DNA from 2 places in the Pseudogulbenkiania sp. FW507-F1 genome. Region 2 is predicted to be linked to the other one. Evidence: predicted binding sites of a transcription regulator. Region 2 holds the regulator's gene; the other holds the start of a gene.
What was found. Region 2 encodes FliA, which starts transcription of late flagellar genes. Its sites were predicted from a motif close to GCTAAAGNTNNNNNNNNNNCNGCCGATAAT; they were not measured.
Positions count from the first base shown of each region.

Region 1: AC3WG5_RS09140 (flagellin N-terminal helical domain-containing protein) is a predicted target of FliA. The motif match lies at 2,337-2,366, and genes of this name have one in related genera.

Region 1 covers NZ_JBYSWM010000011.1:51,143-55,864, forward strand. Annotated here, with positions in the region: gene AC3WG5_RS09135 (glycosyltransferase) at 1-2,309, shown strand, start outside; gene AC3WG5_RS09140 (flagellin N-terminal helical domain-containing protein) at 2,417-3,256, shown strand; gene AC3WG5_RS09145 (flagellar protein FlaG) at 3,339-3,761, shown strand; gene fliD (flagellar filament capping protein FliD) at 3,864-4,722, shown strand, end outside.
Region 2 covers NZ_JBYSWM010000033.1:34,133-38,854, forward strand. Annotated here, with positions in the region: gene AC3WG5_RS16805 (exonuclease domain-containing protein) at 1-1,265, shown strand, start outside; gene AC3WG5_RS16810 (flagellar motor protein) at 1,344-2,093, opposite strand; gene AC3WG5_RS16815 (RNA polymerase sigma factor FliA) at 2,140-2,886, opposite strand; gene AC3WG5_RS16820 (MinD/ParA family ATP-binding protein) at 2,883-3,746, opposite strand; partial or broken gene flhF (flagellar biosynthesis GTPase FlhF) at 3,748-4,722, opposite strand, start outside.

The DNA.
Region 1 (4,722 bases), on a different contig from region 2:
GGGCGGCCTTGTACTGCGACAGCGATATCGTTTCCCCTATGGGCGAGCGTTTCAAACCCCGCTTCCGTCCCGACTTTGCGCCGGAATATCTGCGCTCGATGGATTACATCGGCGACGCCGTGGCGGTGGCGACATCGGCATTGCTGGAGCGCGGCGGTTTTGAAGCCTACCCGGGGGCCTACTGGTTCGACCTGTTGCTGTGGCTGTTCGAGCAGCATGGACCACAGTCCATCGGCCATGTCGACGACATGCTGCTGTCGTTGCCTCCGGTCAAGCCGCATCCCCTGACTCTGCCGGCGCAACGCGTCGCGCTGGAGAACCATGCCCGGCGCCTGGGACTGGATGTGGAATTGGGCGACGGCTATCTGGAGGGAACGTTCCACTTCAACCTGCGTGTGCAGGGCGAACCGCTGGTGTCCGTGATCGTGCCCAACCGCGACAAGCTCGAGGTGCTGGAACCGTGCGTCGAAAGCCTGTTCGAGGGGAGCCGCTACCAGAATTTCGAGCTGATCATCGTCGACAACCGTTCGGAAGAGCCGGAAACCCGGGAGTACTATCGGGACATTTGCTCACGTTGGCCGGATCGGGTGCGCATCGTGGCCTACGACGCGCCGTTCAACTTCTCCGCCCAGTGCAACCTGGGCGTGGCGGAAGCCCGCGGCAGCTATGTGCTGCTGCTCAACAACGACACCGAAGTGGTGTTGGACACCTGGCTGGAGCGCTTGCTGGCCTGGGCGCAGCAACCGGGCGTGGGGGCGGTCGGCGCCCGCCTGACCTATCCGGAGGTCGGCCTGATCCAGCATGCCGGCATCGTGCTCGGCCTGCCCGGCGGTCTGCGTTCGGTCGCCGATCACGTGTTCGAGGGCGAAGACATCTTCTCCCCGGGCTACATGAACCGGCTGCTCACCGGCCAGAACTACTCGGCGGTGACGGCAGCCTGCCTGATGGTGGCCAAGGAACACTACCTGGCGGTGGGCGGCATGGACGATACCGCACTCACCGTGCTGTTCAATGATGTCGACCTCTGTCTCAAGCTCCAGGCCGCTGGCCTGCGCAATGTCTACAACCCCTTTGCCGTGATGGTGCACCATCACGCCCGCAGCATCGGGCGCCGCACGTCCGACCCTCGCGTGGCGCTGGAAGCGGCGGTACGCGAGTACGACGAACTGAACACCATGATGGCGCGCTGGCTGCCGCAACTGGCGCGCGATCCTGCCTACAACCGCCACTTGGCCCTGAACAGCCGCAAGATGATGCTGGAAACCAGCCGTGCCGCATCTTGGGACCCCGCCATCCCTGGCCGCCGGCGAGTGCTCGGTCTGCCCGTCAGCGGCGGCAGCGGCGAATACCGTGTCTGCATGCCGCTCAACGCGTTGCAGGCGGCGGGCCGTCTGGATGGCGACATCCTGCAGCCGAGCGGCAGCAGCGGCCTGCATGTGCTGTCAGTGGTGGAAATGGCCCGCCAGGCCCCCGATACCCTGCTGCTCCATACCGCCATCGGCGACGGCCTGGTCGAGGCGATGAAGAACTATCGCCAGTTCCTGCCCGAGATGCGCATTGTCTTCGGCATGGACGACCTGGTCGGTGCCATTCCTGAGAAAAGCTCGTTTTCGCGCCATTGGAAGAAGGTATTTCCGGATGCCCGCTCTCGGTTGCGCAAGGCCCTGGCCTTGAGTGACACCCTGATTGTGTCGACTGACCCGCTGGCGGAACACTGCCGTGGCATGATCGACGATATCGTCGTTATCCCCAATCGCTTGCAGAAGAGCCGTTGGGACGGATTGTCGTCTCTCCGTGGCACGGGCAAGAAGCCCCGCGTCGGCTGGGTGGGGGCAGCTCAGCATCGTGGTGATCTCGAGCTGATCGTCGAGGTAGTCAAGCAGACTGCCGATGAAGTGGACTGGGTGTTCATGGGCATGTGCCTGGCGGAACTGCGTCCGTACGTGGCAGAGGTACATCCCTTTGTCGCTTTCGACCTGTATCCAGAAAAGATGGCCAGCCTGAACCTGGACCTGGCCATCGCTCCGCTGGAAGTGAGCCCGTTCAACGAGGCCAAGAGTAACCTCCGCTTGCTGGAGTATGGGGTGCTGGGCTGGCCGGTGGTGTGCACCGATATCTACCCCTATCAGACTGGCGGGGCCCCGGTATGCCGGGTCGCCAATGAGGTTTCCGGATGGGTCGAGGCGATCCGTCAGCGGGTGCACGATTTGCCGGCTGCCTACCGCGCAGGGGACCAGTTGCGCGACTGGGTGCGACAGCATTATATGCTGGAAGAGCATCTGCACGATTGGCAACGGGCCTTGTGCTAGTCATATGCAGGAAAAATGCAAAAAGACGCTAAAGTTTATGAGAGGCGGGTCGATAACTTGAACAAGCCGGATGCACTGCCGAGCCAACCGACCCAAGGAGAATTGTCATGGCCCTGACCGTAAATACCAACATCGCCTCGTTGAACGCCCAACGCAACCTGAACAACTCGACCAGCTCGCTGAACCAGTCGCTGCAACGCCTGTCTTCCGGCCTGCGCGTGAACAGCGCCAAGGACGATGCTGCCGGTCTGGCGATCTCCCAGACCCTGACCTCGGCGATTCGTGGTAACAACCAGGCCATCCGTAACGCCAACGACGGCGTGTCGGTGGGGCAGACGGCGGAAGGTGCTCTCGGTCAGATCACCAACAACCTGCAGCGTATCCGTGAAATCGCCGTGCAGGCCTCCAACGGTTCGGTCAGCGACACCAACCGTTCGCAGCTGCAGAAGGAAGTGGACCAGCTGACCCAGGAAATTTCCCGCATCACCCAGACCACCCAGTTCAATGGCACTTCCCTGCTGTCGGGCGGTAGCGCATTGACCTTCCAGGTCGGCTCCTCGGGTTCGGCTGACAACCAGCTGACGATCAGCGCTTCCGACCTGACGTCGTTGCACAGCTATAATACGGCGCTGAGTGCTACGGTTACGATCGACGTGACCACCCAGGGTGCGGCTTCCGCCGCCCTCTCTGGCCTGGATGCCGACCTTTCTTCCGTGTCGTCCAGCCGTTCGGACTTCGGTGCCGTACAGAACCGTTTCGATGCAGTGGTCGCCAACCTGTCCAACTACGTTGAGAACTTGTCCAGTGCCAACAGCCGTATCGTCGACGTCGACTTTGCCGCGGAAACGGCCAACTTGACCAAGAACCAGATTCTGCAGCAGGCCGGTACCTCCATCCTGAAGACGGCCAACTCGACGACGCAGTCCGCTCTGTCGCTGCTCCAGTAAGGCAACTCGCCGCAGATGAGTTAAGAGATGGCCTCGGTTCCACCACCAGGCCATTTCTTGTTCCTTGAAAGGAGGTGAAGAGATGCAAATTTCCACACCATTGGTAAGTCCTCTTTCTCGCTCCGATGGGAGTTCGGCGCGGGCGGTTGCGCCACCTCCCCAGGCCTCTTCCGGCGAGACGGCTGGGGTGGCGGTTTCGCCTGTTTCGAGCCAGGCGGTCAGTGCCGTAGACAAAGAAAAGGAAACGTCGAATAGCCGTGACGCTACCAAGAAGCCGGTATCCCTCTCCGACTTACAGCCGGCACTACGCAAGCTGAATGAAGCTGTCCAGCATTACGATAGCGAACTGGAGTTTTCCGTCGACAAAGATACCGATATTTCAGTGGTCAAGGTGGTGGACAAGGAAACCCAGAAAGTCATTCGCCAGATTCCTTCCGAAGAGGCCATCAGTATTTCAAAGGCTATTGAAGACTTCAAAGGCTTGCTGATCAAGGATAAGGCATAGGGCTGAGTATAATGCCTGGTACTTGTCCTGCTCGATTGCGATGACAATGAAGGCGGCGCGGGGGTGCGTTACCGTTCTTAACGGCTTTGAAAGGTAAGAATCATGGCTTCCATTACGACGTCGGTTGGTGCTCTCGATGTCCAGAGCATCGTCAGTCAACTCATGACGATCGAGCAGCAGCCGATGACGGCGAGCCAGAGCCGTGTCTCAAAGTTCAATACGCAGCTCAGTGCTGTGGGTAAGATCAGTTCCGGCTTGTCCAGTTTACAGACAGCTATTCGCTCTTTGGCTTCGGGCTCGTTTTTGCAGTCTTACAAGGCCAGTTCAAGTGACTCGACAATCGCCAGCGTTGCGACCTCTGCGGCCACTGTAGCGGGCAGCTATGCCCTGAATATCACGAGCTTGGCGCAGCCTCGCCAGTTGGTGTTCGATAAGTATGCCGATGGTACTGCCATCACCGACCCCACTGCGGCTATTGCTTCCGCTCCGGACAGCCTGACCTTTACCGTTGGGGGAAAAGCCACCACCCCAATCAGTCTGAGGGACAATCCCGGAGATTCCGTCACGTTGAACAGCATGCGGGACCGGATCAACCAGGCCGGCGTCGGCGTGACGGCCAATATCGTCAATAACAACGGCAACTACAAGTTGGTTATTACGTCGACCAACAGTGGGAGCGATAATGCCTTTTTGATTTCGGCCGGAGGGGCCGAGCCAGCTGATGCCAGTTCGCCGGCGTCATTGGGGGGCTTGACCCAGAGTACGGGTACCGCTAGTGCGATCAGCGAGTCCCACGCAGCTCAGAATGCAGCGTTGACTATCAATGGTGTCAGCGTGTCTGCAGCCAGCAATCACTTGACCGATGCGATTGCTGGGCTGACTCTCGATCTGAGCAAGACTGGAGAGGCCAGTATCAACGTGGTGCAAGATTCAGATGGCATCACTACGGCCTTGCAAGCGT
Region 2 (4,722 bases):
ACATGACCGGCATTTCCGACGCCATGGTGGCCGAGGCGCCGCCGTTCGCCGCGCTGGTGGAGACGCTGCTGGAAAAGCTGCAGGGCCGCCTGCTGCTGGCGCACAACGCGCGCTTCGACTACGGCTTCCTGAAGAATGAGTTCAAGCGCGCCGGGCACGTCTTCCAGAGCGAGGTGCTGTGCACCGTCAAGCTGTCGCGCCGGCTCTACCCGCAGCATTTCAAGCACAGTCTCGACAGCCTGATCGCGCGCCATGGCATCGTGCTGGCGGATCGCCACCGGGCCATGGCCGACGCCTTGGCGGTGTACCACTTCATCGAGGCGGCGACGGCCGAGCTGGGGCCGGAGGCGGTGCAGGGGGCGGCAACGGCGCTGCTGGCACCGACCGCCTTGCCGCCGGGGCTGGACCCGGAGCTGCTCGACAGCCTGCCGGACGTGCCCGGCGTGTACTTGTTGCTGGGCGACGACGGGCTGCCCTTGTACGTCGGGCGCGGTGCCAACCTGCGCCGCCAGGTGCTGGCGCATTTCTACGCCGACAAGGCGCACGGCAAGACACTGCACATCGCCGAGCCGATCCGCCGTGTGGAGTGGCGCGAGACGCTGGGCGAGTTCGGTGCCATGCTGCTGGAACTGCAATGGATCCGTGCCCATCGCCCGCGCCACAACCGGCGCGGCGGGCCCGGCGACGAATTGTGCTCGATCCAGCTGGGCGAGGGCGCGGACGGCTTCGTGCGACCGCGCATCGTGCTGGCGCACGAACTCGACTTCAGCCGCACCGCCGATCTGTACGGCCTGTTCCGCCACCCGCGCGAGGCGCGCAAGATGTTGCAGGACATGGCGCGCGCCCAGGGCCTGTGCCAGGCCGTGCTGGGGGTGGAGCAGATGACCAGCCGCAAGGGGGCGCCGTGCGGCGGCTTCCAGGCCGGGCTGTGCCGCGGTGCCTGCATCGGTCGCGAGCCGGCGATGCAGCACAACACGCGGCTGATGTCGGCGCTGTCGCGGGTGCGGGTGAAGAACTGGCCGTTTCCCGGCGCGGTGGCCGTGGTGGAGTGGGACGAGGTGACCGGCGAGCGCGTCGAGCACGTGTTCGACCGCTGGTGCTATCTGGGGACGCGCCATGCCGCCAGCGAGACGCTGGAGGGGCAGCCGAGCTTCGATCTCGACAGCTACAAGTTGTTCAGCGCTTATCTCAAGAAGCCGACGCCGTCGAGCGAGCTGCGCTTGCTCGACGAGGGCGAGATGGTGTTTTCCGGGGTGATCGGCTGATCCCGGCCTGCCGTGATTGGGGCCGGGCCTCGCGGCGGAGGGGCTGCTGGCGGAGCCTCTTCGGCCAACCTTGACGGCTCAGTCGTGCATGGCGAGGAAGCCGCGCAGGCGGTTCTCGATGATGCGGGGGTTCTCGCCGTGGCCGATGGCGACCAAGCCTTCGACGATCAGCTCGCGCATCGCTATCTCGGCCGCCACCAGGTTCTTCAGCTTGTTGGCGATTGGCAGGAACAGCAGGTTGGCCGAACCGACGCCGTAGATGGTGGCGACGAAGGCCACGGCGATGCCGGAGCCCAGCTTGGAGGGGTCGGAGAGGTTCTCCATGACGTGGATCAGCCCCAGCACCGCGCCCAGGATGCCCATGGTCGGGGCGTAGCCGCCGGCCGATTCCCAGATGCGCGTGGACTGACGGCGCGCATGCTCGAACATCGAAATCTCCACCTCCATCACCGAGCGCAGCGTCTCCGGCTCGGTGCCGTCCACCAGCATCTGCAGCGCTTTGCGGTGGAACGGGTCCTGCTGCTGGGCGACGTAGCCCTCCAGTGACAGCAGGCCGCCCTTGCGCGCGCTCTGGCTCCAGTGGATGACGTCACGGATGGTCTTCTCGTGGTCGAACTGGGGCGGCTGGAATACCCAGCGTGCCATGCGCAGCCCGGTCACGAACTGCTTCGGGGTACTTTGCAGCATGACGGCGCTGGCGGTGCCACCGATGACGATCATGAACGCGGTCAACTGGAACAGCGAGCCGATATGTCCGCCTTCCAGCGCCTGGCCGGCGATGATGGCGGCCAGCCCCCCGATGATGGCGATGATACTGATCTTGTCCAAAACGGTGTTCCGTTGTTGTGGTTGTTATGCTGGTGCCGGGTGGGGCTTACAGCCATTCCCTGAGTTTGCTCCGCACGCGGGCGATGGCCTGGCTGTGCAACTGGCTGACGCGTGACTCGGAGACCCCGAGCACCGCGCCGATTTCCTTCAGGTTGAGCTCCTGCTCGTAATACAGCGCCATCACCAGCTGGTCGCGTTCGGGCAGTGCCTTGATGGCGTCCACCAGGGCGCCGCGGAAATCGCCGTCGGCGAGGCTGGCGAACGGGTCGACGGCGTTGTCGTCCGCCACGTTGGCCACGGCCGCTTCGGCGCCGACGCCGTCATCATCGTCAAAGTCGCTGAAATGCTGCAGCGAAACGCCCTTGCACTCGCCCAGCATGGTCTGGTATTCGGCCAGCGGCAGACCCAGGAAGTCGGCGATTTCCGACTCCTGCGGCGGGCGTCCTTCGCGCTGTTCCAGCTGGTGGATGGCGTCCTCGATCTGTTTGGAGTGGCGTCGTGCCTGGCGCGGCAGCCAGTCCTCGCGCCGCAGCTCGTCCAGCATCGCGCCACGGATGCGCTGGCTGGCGAAGGTCTCGAATTGCACTCCCTGAGTTGGGTCGAACTGGCGTGCCGCCTCGATCAGGCCGATGATGCCGACCTGGACCAGATCGTCCAGTTCGACCGAGGCCGGCAGCCTGGCAATCAGCAGTTTGGCGATCTTCTTGACCAGCGGGGCGTGAAGCTCGACGTCGATGTCGCCGTGGAGCGCGCGGCTGCTATACGCCCTGCATTTCAACGACGGCAGGGTCATCGTGTCCTTCCTCCCTCGGCCCAGTCACGCGAGGCCGCGATCAGTACGTCCATGAAACCGGCCTCCGGGCGCGTGGCTTCGGGTGAATGCCATTGCGGCAGCATGGCAGCCAGCTGGGAAAAGGCGATGGCCGATTCGCTGTCCGGGAAGGCCTCCATCAGCGGCCGATGCAGGCTGCGACTGCGCTTCACCGCGCTGTCCTGCGGCACGAAGCCGACCCAGCGTAGCGCCACGTTGAGAAACTCCCCGGTCACGCTCGACAGCCGCTGGAACAGCTCGCGTGCCTCTTCCAGGTGACGCACGCGGTTGACCAGCACGTTGAAGCGCTGGCGGCCGTACTGCGTCGCCAGACGCTTGATGATGGCGTAGGCCATGGTCAGCGCTTCCGGCGCTGGGGTCAGTACCAGCACCAGGTTGTCGGCCACGCTGGCCGGCACCGGGTCGTGCGCCGGGTTGGGCACATCCACCAGCAGCATATGGCTGTCGCGCTCCAGCGAGCCGAACTCGCTGCCCAGCCGCAGCCACAGCTGGGCGGAAAAGCGTGCGCGGTCTTCCGGACGCGCGTACAGATTGAGCAGGTTCACGCCATGGCGCGACTGCGTCATCATGGTGTCGAGCCCGCCGGGGCCCACGATCTGTGTCTCCAGCGTGGCCGTGGTCGGCACGCCGAGCTGGCGCGCCAGCTGCTGCCCCGCCTGGCAGTCGATCAAGAGCGGCCGGCAGCCGGCCCAGGCGAGCCCGGTGCCGAGCCCGGCCACCAGCGTGCTGACCCCGCTGCCTTCGGCGCCGACGAAGGCGAAGCTGGGCGCACGCACCGGCTGGGCGGCAAGACGGCGCAAACTGGCGGCCTGATCCTGCATGTCACAACCAGCCGGCCTGGGCCGCGTTCATGATCGGCAGCTCGTCGCCTTGCAGCGCGAACGGCGAGTTCAGGTGCGGGGAGCGCATGGCGCGGTCGATCAGGAAGGCGGCGTTGGCCAGGTGCAGGTCTTCCGGCACGCGCTGGCCGTTGGTGATGTAGAACATCTTCAGGCGGTTGCGGATGATCACGTCCAGGCTCGGTCCCATCGCCACGCTCTCGTCGATCTTGGAGAGGATGCAGCCGGCCAGGCCGTGGCCGCGGTAATGCCGCACCACGTCTTCCAGGGTATGGCCGTCGGCGTTGGCCGCCATCAGCAGGATGCGCTGGATCTCGCGGCCGGTGCCGTCGAACATCTGGGTCTGGGCGGCGACGCGGGCGTCGCGCTGGCCCATGCCGACGGTGTCGATGAACACGATATGGCGCGAGGCCAGGTCGGCCAGCGTCAGCTGCAGCTCGGATTCGTTCTGGATCGAGTACACCGGCACGCCGAGGATCTTGCCGTAGATGCGCAACTGGTCCTGGGCGCCGATCCGGTAGCTGTCGGTGGTGATCAGCGCCACGTGCTGCGCGCCGAATTTCATCGTGGCACGTGCCGCCAGCTTGGCCACCGTGGTGGTCTTGCCGACCCCGGTGGGGCCGACCAGGGCGTAGATGCCGCCGCGTTCCATCACGTCGCGGTCGGCGTCGGCGCACTTGAGATTGTGCATCAGCGCCGAGCGCGCCCATTTCAGCGTCACTTCGCCTTGATACTGCGCCGGCATCTTGTCGATCAGCTGGCGGATCAGGGTGGCGCTCAGGCCCACCGAGAGCAGGTGCTTGAACAGCTCGATGCGGTTGGGCGCGCGCTCTTCCATGTCCGACCAGGCGAAGCTTGCCAGCTGGCTTTGCAGCAGGCTGCGCAGCAGCTTGATCTCCTCGCCGATGTGCTTGAGCTCCTGCGAGACCTCTTCGGGTTCCTCGGCAGGTGCGGGAGC